3 regions of the Lysinibacillus sp. BSL11 genome follow, and region 2 is predicted to be linked to each of the others. Evidence: riboswitches for the same ligand, from Rfam matches in the RefSeq annotation. Region 2 holds a riboswitch; each other region holds the start of a gene.
The links. Region 2 has a riboswitch for thiamine pyrophosphate ahead of thiC (phosphomethylpyrimidine synthase ThiC). Riboswitches for the same ligand answer to the same signal wherever they lie in the genome.

Region 1: linked by a shared signal. The riboswitch ahead of RCJ95_RS09505 (ABC transporter substrate-binding protein) and the one ahead of thiC (phosphomethylpyrimidine synthase ThiC) in region 2 are both predicted to bind thiamine pyrophosphate.
Region 3: linked by a shared signal. The riboswitch ahead of thiT (energy-coupled thiamine transporter ThiT) and the one ahead of thiC (phosphomethylpyrimidine synthase ThiC) in region 2 are both predicted to bind thiamine pyrophosphate.

The regions. Positions count from the first base shown of each region.
Region 1 is NZ_JAVGCX010000007.1:15,465-19,199, reverse strand. Features, by position in the region: gene parC (DNA topoisomerase IV subunit A) at 1-1,286, shown strand, start outside; TPP riboswitch at 1,395-1,505, shown strand; gene RCJ95_RS09505 (ABC transporter substrate-binding protein) at 1,660-2,655, shown strand; gene RCJ95_RS09500 (thiamine-binding protein) at 2,657-2,947, shown strand; gene RCJ95_RS09495 (ABC transporter permease) at 2,947-3,720, shown strand; gene RCJ95_RS09490 (ABC transporter ATP-binding protein) at 3,695-3,735, shown strand, end outside.
Region 2 is NZ_JAVGCX010000019.1:64,681-68,415, reverse strand. Features, by position in the region: gene thiC (phosphomethylpyrimidine synthase ThiC) at 1-1,682, opposite strand, end outside; TPP riboswitch at 1,823-1,937, opposite strand; gene RCJ95_RS20240 (AEC family transporter) at 1,998-2,927, opposite strand; gene RCJ95_RS20235 (methyl-accepting chemotaxis protein) at 3,039-3,735, opposite strand, start outside.
Region 3 is NZ_JAVGCX010000016.1:80,699-84,433, reverse strand. Features, by position in the region: gene RCJ95_RS18670 (hypothetical protein) at 1-419, shown strand, start outside; gene map (type I methionyl aminopeptidase) at 449-1,204, opposite strand; gene thiT (energy-coupled thiamine transporter ThiT) at 1,367-1,927, opposite strand; TPP riboswitch at 2,062-2,169, opposite strand; gene RCJ95_RS18655 (DUF4870 domain-containing protein) at 2,295-2,618, shown strand; gene RCJ95_RS18650 (hypothetical protein) at 2,674-2,796, shown strand; gene RCJ95_RS18645 (AAA family ATPase) at 2,827-3,735, opposite strand, start outside.

The DNA of each region.
Region 1 (3,735 bases), on a different contig from region 2:
TTTCGATTTTAGATGAAGTCATTGCGACAATTCGTTCTTCTAATGATAAGAAGGATGCAAAGCTTAATTTACAAGAGAAGTTTGATTTTACAGAAGTACAGGCAGAGGCCATTGTAAGCCTGCAATTATACCGTTTAACGAATACGGATATTACAGAGCTTCGTCAGGAACAGGACGAGTTAGATAAGTTAATTGCGAAGCTAGAGGGGATTCTACAAAGTGAGGCTAAGCTTGTGCGTGTTATTAAACAAGAGCTGCTTGATATTAAGAAACGCTTTACAGAGCCTCGCCGCTCGAAGATTGAGCAAGAAATTGAAGAAATTAAAATTACATTGGATGTCCTTGTGCCAAGTGAGGAGGTTGTCGTAACAGTAACGAAGGATGGTTATATTAAACGCACATCCACACGTTCTCATGCCGCTTCAAATGGGCAAGATTTTGCCATGAAGGATTCAGATTATTTATTGTATGAAGCAAACTTAAATACACAGCACCATCTATTGCTGTTCACAAATCGAGGCAATTATATTTATCAGCCTGTTCATGAGCTGCCTGATATACGTTGGAAGGATCTCGGTCAGCATATTTCAAGTATTGTCCCAACAGGGGAAGATGAATCGATTATTGCGGTTTATGGCTTCGAAACATTTGAACAGCCAAATACGTATGTCTTCACAGCCACAAAAGATGGTCAAATTAAGCGCTCACCACTCGTAGACTATGCAGTGACACGTTATTCAAAGCCTATTAAAACGATGAACGTCAAGGCTGGTGATGCGATGATCTATGCATCGTTTGTAACAGATGACGTGGAGCTGATGCTCACAACGGATACAGCCTATGCAATTCGTTTCCCAATGGAGGAACTACCTGTGACAGGTGTGAAAACAGGCGGTGTGAAAGGGATCACACTAAAAGATGGAGAAGCCTTAGTTGGCGTCAATGTATTACAGCCTGATGTTACCCAATATGTAGTGATTGTGACACAGCGTGGGGCCGTGAAGAAAATGAATGTCGCTGAAGTTGAAGTAGCAGGTCGTGCAAAACGTGGACTAAAAGTATTAACAGAGTTAAAAGCAAACCCTCACCGAATTGTGGCAGTTGTTCAAGCAACAGACGGGGAGCAGGTTGTGATTGAAACTGAAAAAGGTGTTCAAGAGGTGATTGACGTGCAAGCATTGTCTCGTGCGGATCGCCATTCCAACGGTTCATTTAAAGTGGATATTGCAACAGATGGGGCAATCTCTCATGTTGTCACAGCCAAAAAAGAACAGAAACCAAGCTAAAAGAATGCCCAGTCTCTTAGGAGTGCTGGGCTTTAAGCTCATTTCAAAAATAGCACCTTGTCATTTAAGTGAAACTATGGGTATAATAATCATCGAAAAGTTCATAGCGAAAGAATGTAGGGGGGCTAGTAATTGCTAGCTGAGATTGTGTCCGATAGACGCTGACCCTTTGAACCTGATTTGGCTCGTACCAGCGTAGGGAACATCTATTCAAAAAAGCAAAGTTTTGAAGATTGATTGCAATACGTCTGGGAGGAATCCTAGGCGTTTTTTTATGTTTTCAAGCAACAGCTTGCCAACATTGTATACGCTTTCTTCTGGTGACAACATTCATTCATGAACACTTTCATATTACAAACTGGGAGGCTTTCACATGAAGAAATGGTTATTTATTCTAATGGTAGCACTATTAACATTAGCAGGCTGTAGTGACAAGGAGGATAAGCAGGCTGCTGACAAGCTGAAAAAGGTGTCTGTGGTACTGGATTGGACGCCGAATACAAATCATACAGGACTATATGTTGCAAAAAAACTCGGTTATTTTGAGGAACAGGGCTTAGATGTTGATATTATTATGCCTGGTGAGGCGGGTGCAGATCAGCTTGTTGCTTCTGGAAAGGCGGATTTTGGCGTGAGCTATCAGGAAGGCATAACACAGGCACGAGTACAGGATGTGCCGCTGGTCTCAATCGCAGCAATTATACAGCATAATACATCTGGCTTTGCTTCTATTGCTTCAAAGGGCATTACATCGCCAAAGGATTTTGAAGGTAAAACCTATGGTGGTTGGGGTGCGCCATTAGAGCAAGCCGTCTTACAATCACTAATGCAAAAAGAAAAGGCAGATATTAATAAGCTAGATATTGTCAATGCAGGGGATTTAGATTTCTTCACAATGATGGAAAAAGACATTGATTTTGCTTGGATTTATTATGCATGGACTGGTATTGAGGCTGAGCTGCGTGGGGAAAAGATTAATATGCTATATCTTACAGATTATAGTGATCAATTAGATTATTATACGCCCGTTTTAGCTACAAATGAAAAAATGATACAGGACAACCCCGATGTAGTCAAAGCCTTTGTGGCAGCGGCAGCGAAGGGCTATGAATACGCAATTGAAAACCCAAGTGAAGCGGCGGATATTTTAATCGAAGCGGCCCCTGATTTAGATAAAGCGTTAGTGCATAAAAGTCAGGAATGGCTGGCTGATAAATACCAGGATGATGCCAAGCAATGGGGAGAGCAAAAGCTTTCTGTGTGGGAAAATTATGCGAAATGGATGTCTAGCAATCAAGTACTAGAGGGCGAATTTGATGCGAAAAAAGCCTTTACTAATGAGTTCTTACCTAAAAAGGAGGCCAAATAAGATGGCAAATTCATTAATCAGTGTACAAATCATTCCGAAGACAGAGAAATATGAAGATGTGATACCGTATGTAGATGCAGCAATTGCGGTGATCGATGCTTCTGGGGTGAAATATGAGGTTCATCCATTGGAAACAACGATGGAGGGTGAGCTTTCAACATTGCTCCAAATCATTGAAAAAATGAATGAGAAGATGATCGAGCTTGGTGCCATCAATGTCATTACACAAGTGAAAATTTTATATCAGCCAACGGGTATTACGATGGATACATTAACGGAGAAATATCAGTAATGAAACGTGCATTACACAAGGGAAGGACGATAATTTTTATCGCCTTCCTCTTATTCATATGGGAACTAATCGTGCGGTTCGCTGAAGTTCCTCATTGGTTATTACCCGCACCCAGTAGTATTTTGTCGGAGTCCATCCGTTCGTATCAAACCTTTCTACCACATGCATTTGCTACGGTACAGCTAGCTCTACTAGGTTTGGCCATTGGCATCGCTTGTGGGCTAACGGTGGCAGTAGTGTTGCATCGATTTAATTTTATTCGAGAACTGTTTTATCCAATTCTTATTATGTCGCAGAATGTTCCTATTCTAGTCTTGGCACCGCTACTTATTATTTGGTTTGGCTTTGGCTTATTACCGAAGCTTATCATTATCTGTCTTGTGTGCTTTTTCCCGATTGTCATTGCAGCGATGGATGGATTTAGACAAACAGCTCTAGCATTAAAGCATTATTTTGCCATGGTTGGTGCTACAAAGGCACAAACCTTTTGGAAGCTGGAATGGCCTTATGCCTATCCTGCGATTTTTTCAGGCATTAAAATTGCGGCTACATATAGTGTGATGGGGGCTGTGATTGCGGAGTGGCTTGGTGCAAAAAAGGGTATTGGTGTTTACATGACCCTAGCCCAGTCCTCCTTCCGTACAGATCGCGTATTTGTGGCAATTTTTGCGATTGTTCTCTTGAGCTTACTATTGTTTAGCGGTATTCGTTTAATTGAAAAATTTATGGTGAAGGGAAGAGGCTATCATGCTCAGCATTCAAAACATCGCTAAATCCTTCGATGCACT
Region 2 (3,735 bases):
GCATAATTACGAATGTCCTGTGAAATTCTCATGCTACAGAATTTCGGCCCGCACATAGAACAAAAGTGTGCTGTTTTTGCTCCCTCTGCTGGCAGTGTCTCATCATGATATTCCACTGCACGCTCTGGATCTAGGGACAGATTAAATTGATCACGCCAACGGAACTCAAAGCGGGCTTTAGACAGTGCATCGTCTCGTTGTTGTGCACCTGGATGACCTTTTGCTAAATCAGCAGCATGTGCAGCAATTTTATAAGTGATAACGCCCACACGAACGTCCTCGCGATTTGGTAAACCAAGATGCTCTTTTGGTGTCACATAACAAAGCATCGCTGTACCAAACCAACCAATCATGGCTGCCCCAATGGCTGATGTAATGTGGTCATAACCTGGAGCAATATCTGTTGTGAGTGGTCCTAATGTATAGAAGGGCGCTTCCTTACAAACCTCTAATTGCTTGTCCATGTTTTCTTTAATCAGATGCATTGGTACATGACCTGGTCCTTCAACCATCACCTGAACATCATGCTGCCAAGCAATTTGTGTTAGCTCGCCTAGTGTTTCAAGCTCTGCAAATTGCGCCTCATCATTGGCATCTGCAATTGAGCCTGGGCGTAAACCATCACCTAAGGAAAAAGCCACATCATAAGCTTTCATAATTTCACAGATTTCCTCAAAGTGTGTATACAGGAAATTCTCTTGATGATGATATAAACACCACTGTGCCATGATAGAGCCCCCTCGAGATACAATACCTGTCACACGATTTGCTGTTAGTGGTACATAGCGTAAAAGGACACCTGCATGAATGGTGAAGTAATCCACACCCTGCTCAGCTTGTTCAATGAGAGTATCACGATAAACCTCCCACGTTAAATCCTCTGCTACACCATTTACCTTTTCTAAAGCCTGATAAATTGGCACTGTTCCCACTGGCACTGCAGCATTTCGAATAATCCATTCTCTAGTTGTATGAATATGTTTACCAGTCGATAGATCCATAATATTATCTGCGCCCCATCGAGTTGCCCAGGTCATTTTCTCAACTTCTTCCGCAATGGAAGAAGATACAGCAGAATTCCCGATATTCGCATTGATCTTTACATGAAAATTACGCCCAATAATCATTGGCTCTGCCTCAGGGTGATTAATATTAGAAGGCATTATAGCTCGTCCAGCTGCAATTTCTGAACGTACAAATTCAGGATTCATATTTTCACGAATCGCTACAAACTCCATTTCAGGCGTTATAATCCCCCTTCGTGCATAGTGAAGCTGTGTCACATTTTTACCTTTTTTAGCACGCAAAGGCTTTCTCGTCAACTCAGGGAAGACATTTTCTTGAATACGCGGGTCATCAACATGACGAAAGCCATTATCCTCCGGTTTGATGGAGCGTCCCTCATATGCTTCTACATCCCCTCGCTCTTGAATCCATGCATTTCGTAAGGCAGGTAAACCTTTCGTAATATCTACTTGGTAGGCTGGATCTGTATAGGGCCCACTCGTATCATATACTCGAATAGGAGCATTTTCTTCATTTCCAAAACTGCCTGTTGTCGGACTTAATGCAATTTCTCGCATAGGTACTAGAATATCTGGGCGTGATCCTTCCACATATACTTTTTTGCTTCCTTCAAAGCTAGACATAATGGTAATATTCTTTTCACTAATTGCTGACATGAGCTACTTCTCTCCCTTAAATTTATTTTGATATAAGGACCGATTCTAGCTCACCCCAACAATCCAAAAAATAAAGGCCGAATCCAAAATAATTATTTGGATCCGGCCACGAATGTAAAGGTCTATTGATTGCATACTCTGCAATAGCTTCTTAACTTTCCCACGCTGGTATGAGCCAGATCAGGTCCAAAGGGTCAAGAAACTTCGTAGCGTTTCCCTCTCAGCCTGACTCATCAGACTCCCCTAGTTAATACTATTTAGTTTGATGCTAGTGTAGCAGATAATACTAAGAGATGGAAGTTATTTTTTATCTTACTAGGTAAATAATACTTCCGCAAAATAGATCACAATGGTTACAGTTATACAGCTTACAATGGTTGAAAATAAAACAGCTTGCGCGGCTGTTGCTGATTCTACATCATATTCCAATGCTAGACTAGAACTATTACGGGATGTTGGAAAGGCACTAGCTATAAACAGTGATTGTGCGACGACTCCATCTAATCCCAATATATAAATAATGGCTAATGCAACAGATGGTCCAATAATTAATCGCGTAAAACAGCTGATAAAGACGGTTTTATTAAACATTGATTTCATCTCTAGTTGTGATAATTGCGCACCTAAAGTAATTAAGGCCACAGCAATAAATCCATCTGCCACATGTTCTACTGGTATTTTGATAAACTGTGGAATACCGATACCAAAATAGTTCATAGCGGCACCTATAATCAGCGCATGAATAATAGGCATTTTAAAGAAATCCTTGATGATTGTCATACCCGACTTTGTAGAAGAAATTAAATTGTATAATCCATATGTATACGTAGTCATATTTTGAAAGATTACGAGCATGACCTGAATGGCTACTCCAATAGGTTGCGTGGCAAATATCATTTGAGCAACTGGAATACCGTAATTGCCAGAGTTAATAAGCACCACACTATTTTTAAAGACAGCTGCCTCTGTTCTAGCTAAACCTAGCCCTTTTGCCATAAAATGACTGAGTAACATTTGACTACCGATAAAGAGTATAATAAATAATCCGACCTCTCCCAGTACCGATAACTCCACATGTGTTTCATATAAATTTACAAAAACAGCTGCCGGCATAAAGCAATATGTAATAAGCTGAGACAATGCTTTTAAATTAAAGCGAAATTTCTTTTGTAGGATAGCGCCTATTACAAGTAACACTAAAATAGGAACAACAATTTGAAAGAAAATCATTCCGAGATACATCATATCAATGTCCCCCTTCCAGTGTTAATAGTAGTGTTGAATTCCTTCTAGGTCAATTTCTCTGACTTTCACAATCAAAGAAGGCTGCCTCTATATTGAAGGCAGCCTTTGCTTTTAAACAAGCTTAAATCGATTTACAACTTCTTGTAGCTCGTTTGAAATATCGTTCATATTTTGAATAGACTCTGCTACTTTTTGTAATTCTGCTTGTTGATCCATTGCAGAAGCACTTACTTGTTCCGCAGAGGCTGCTGTTTGCTCTGAAATAGCCGAAATACTTTGGATAGCCATGATTGCCTGATTTTTATGCTCTAACATGCTAGATAGTTTATTCATTAATTCACTAATAGAATTGGCAATTGAACCTGACAAGTCACTGCTATCTTTAAACGCTAGTTGCGTGCTTTGTACTGACTCATTTTGAGATTGCATTAAATCTGCATTAGATGCAATAACAGCAACCGTTTGCTGAGAATTTTCAAGAATGCTTTCTACTGTACTCTTAATAATTTCTGTTTCATTTTTAGATTGTTCTGCTAGCTTTCTAACTTCCTCTGCAACTACAGCAAATCCTTTACCATGCTCACCAGCACGTGCAGCCTCAATACTTGCATTTAAAGCTAGCAGATTAGTCTGCTCGGTAATGCTTTGGATCGAAGCAATAATCTGATTAATATTGGCAATATTAGAAGCTAATGATTCCATTTGTTGCTGGATACGCCCATTCATTTCATTTGTCTCCATATTACGTACTCTTAAACTTTCAACTTCATGCAATCCTTTTTCCGTTGTTACACCTGTTTTATGAGAT
Region 3 (3,735 bases), on a different contig from region 2:
TTTCTCTTGGCATTACATTACTCTTAGTCTTGTATTTGTTTATGTTGTATAATACGTACCCTCTTCAGAACAAATCCTTGTTTGGTCGTATTCCTTTCTCTATTTATTTAGCATGGATGACATTTATTTTTATCACAAATACAAGCTTTACGTTAACGGCTTATGGTTGGAACGGCTTTGGTCTTAGTACGCCTCTTTGGGCAGTGATTTTACTTACTTTAGGAGGAGCCATTGCGCTACATATCCGTTTCCATCACTTTGATGTTATGTATCCAAGTGTTTTTATTTGGGCTTATATTGGAATCGCCATACATAATGGTTTTGATGAGCTACTTGTCACTACAGCCGCTTTATTTTTATGCGGTGTTCTCTTTGTTGGCATTTTTTTTATTAAAAAAAATCCTGCCTACCAAAAATAATTTGGTTAGCAGGATTTTTTCATTGCATCCTATTCTTCGTCTAATGACGTTAAGATAATTGGTTTATCTTTTGTTACAATGACTGAATGTTCGATTTGAGCTACAAGTGATTTATCAGGTGTCACGAATGTCCAGCCATCACCTGCTTCTACGATATGCTCTGCATTTGCTGAGATAAATGGCTCAACCGCAAGGACCATACCTTCTTTCATAATAGTAGAATCCCATGCATCGTAATAATTTAAAATATGGTTTGGTTCATCATGTAAAGATTGACCTAAGCCATGACCTGTTAAATTCATAATAACAGTTAACCCATTAGCATTTGCCTCGCGTTCAACAGCTTTACCAATTTGATTTAATTTAGATCCAGCCTTTACTTTTGTCATTGCTCGATCAAAGGCACTTTTAGCAACACGGCAAAGCTTTTCTTTGTCCTCATAGCCATCACCCACAACAAATGAAATACCTGTGTCAGCAAAATAGCCATTTAAAGAACCAGAAACATCAATATTTACGATATCTCCTTCTTGAATAACACGCTTTCCTGGAATACCATGTGCTACTTCTTCATTGACACTAATACATGTATACCCTGGAAAATCATATTCTCCCTTTGGTCCTGAAATAGCGCCAGCCTCTGCAAACATGCGACCAGCAATTTCATCAAGCTCAAGTGTTGTAACTCCTGGCTTTGTTGCAGCTTTCATCGCTTCGCGAATTTCAGCACAAATGCGTCCTATTTTTTTAAAAGCTTCAATCTCTTCTTGCGTTTTTACAATCATGTATAACGTCCCTTTCATCTAATATCTATTCTTTAATATAACATAACTTTTTATGCGTATAACGATAAACGCTTTAAATATTGTATGCTTTCCTACTTTGCAAAGTGCTAAAAGAGCTATTCACGATAAAAAAGCCCCTCCACTCATGTGAAGGGACTTGCATTAAGCTTTTCTTTGCATTAATTGTGGAGCGGCTGTGAATAAAAGAACACCAACGATTGCCGTTAAAATGGTTGCTGGTAGCATATATGTACCATTGTAGATGATGGAATAGATCCATGCATTTTGGTCACCGGCATATTCGGCAAAAAATACAGCACCAGCAATTGTATGTGCTGTGTATCGTAAGAAGCCTGCGAAAACGGTACCTATGATTATATAAAGTGCCATTTTTGTTTTGTTCATATGTTTAGCAGCGTCTAACACTGGTCCACGAACAACCGCCGCTAATCCTACAACTGTAAAAGCAACTCCATAATCCAGGAATCCTTGTAGCCAGTGCACAATCGTAGCACCAAACATGGTTTGCATTACACCTACGAGTAATCCAGTTGTTAGCCCAGCTACTAAGCCCCAGCGAAATGCTATTAACATAATTGGTACCATAACAAGACTAACTGAGCCGCCTTGTGCCCATACTTTAAAGGAAACCTGATCCAGTACGAGACCAATCGCTGCAAAAATCGCAATCTCCACTAGCATTAATAGTCTTTTTTTGTCCATACATATTCTCTCCTTTGTTCCGATGTAGGATACAAGAGCAGGAATAGAAAAGCGCTGATATGTCTCTTTCTGACACCTTTTTTCCTTTAAGGACGAAAAAACGATGTCAGGACAGAGCCTCACATCGTACAAGTGTCGGTTTCTATCCACATCCCTACGCAAGCGTTAACTTACAGGTTCGAAGAGTCAAGGCATTACGTGCCCAGTCTCAGCTGACATCATCAGCTCCCCTTGTGGTCGTTACATCTGAATTTATTTGAACAATCTCATTGTACGCAAAGGATTGAAGGATTACAACCTTCCATACATCATTTTTTTGAAACTTTGCTGTTTTTCATGCGTAAATATTTAAAAAGGAGGTACAACTATGGAGAATCAAAAAATTTTAGCTGCCTTTAGTTATCTTAGTATTTTCTTCGCCCCTTTTATCGTTCCATTAATTGTATATTTTGTGACAAAAGACAGTGATGTAAAAAGCCATTCGATTCGTGCACTTGTCTCTCATTTAATACCTTTTGTTTTTGGCATTCTATTCTTTATTGTCTTTGTTTTTTCCACATTTAGTTTAGATCCAACCTCCAATAACAAGACGGTGATGATTATTTGGTTTGCTTCATTCGCCATCTATGCTCTCGTCTCACTAGGTATTGTGATTTGGAATATAATTCAGGCTGTTCGTGTTATCCGTTAATGTTTTATTTTTAAGTGAAACAGGTAGTAGTAATTGTAAAAGGAGCTGTTTTGGGATGAAAGTATCAAACGTTGTAAAAACTGCCGTCAAGTTAGCACCTATTGTTATTCCTATCGTAAAAAAAGTAATGGCTGCAAAAAAGGGCACAACACCTAATACCACCACTCGAAAAAAATAAAACGAAGGCGTATTCCTATACGCCTTCGTTTTATTTCACTTCAAAATGGGTTTGACTATGGCCATTCAATGTTTTTTCCACGTGTAAAACTGCTGGCATCGCAGATTTCAATTCAGGCACATGAGAAATAACGCCAATCATACGACCAGAATCCTGTAAATCAATTAATGTATCAATTGCTTTATTTAGTGATTCCTCATCGAGTGAGCCAAAGCCCTCATCAATAAACATCGTTTCAATATGAATATTACCTTGGAAGCTTTGAATCACATCTGCCATCCCCAATGCAAGGCTCAATGAAGCATTAAATTTTTCGCCACCTGATAAAGTTTTGACATCTCGTAATTGATCCGTATAAGCATCATAAACATCAAGACCAAGGCCACTTTGCTTCGCATGCTTTTCTAATCTATCTGAACGTCTAAGCTCGAATTGACCGTTTGATAAATGATACAGACGTATATTGGCAGCTTCTGTAATTTGATCTAAGTAGTTAATTTGTATATACCGCTCAAAGGATAGCTTTTTCGAGTTTTGTCCATTTAATAATCCATAGAGCTCCTTTACTCGCCCTGCTTCTTGTTCAAGTAAATGAAGCTCTTTCGCTATTTCTTCCACCCTTTCACTAAAGCCTTGGCATGCTTGTATAAAGCCATTCATCTGTTGCAAACGTTTAAATGCTTCCTCATAGGAAATTCGATGCTGTTCTACTCTTGCTTCAAGCGCCTCTAAATCTTGCTTCTCTTTCCCTTGAAGATAGGTAGCCCCTTCGGTAATCTGGATTTGCAACGTGTGTACTTGTAAAGCATAGTCACTGCATGCTTTTCGAAGTGCATCTAATTGTATGGCACTCCGTTTAGCAGTAGCATAAGCCTCATAGCTTTCGAAACCTAATTCTTGCATATTTGCTGTAAATTGCTGAAGCTTTTCATTCATTTT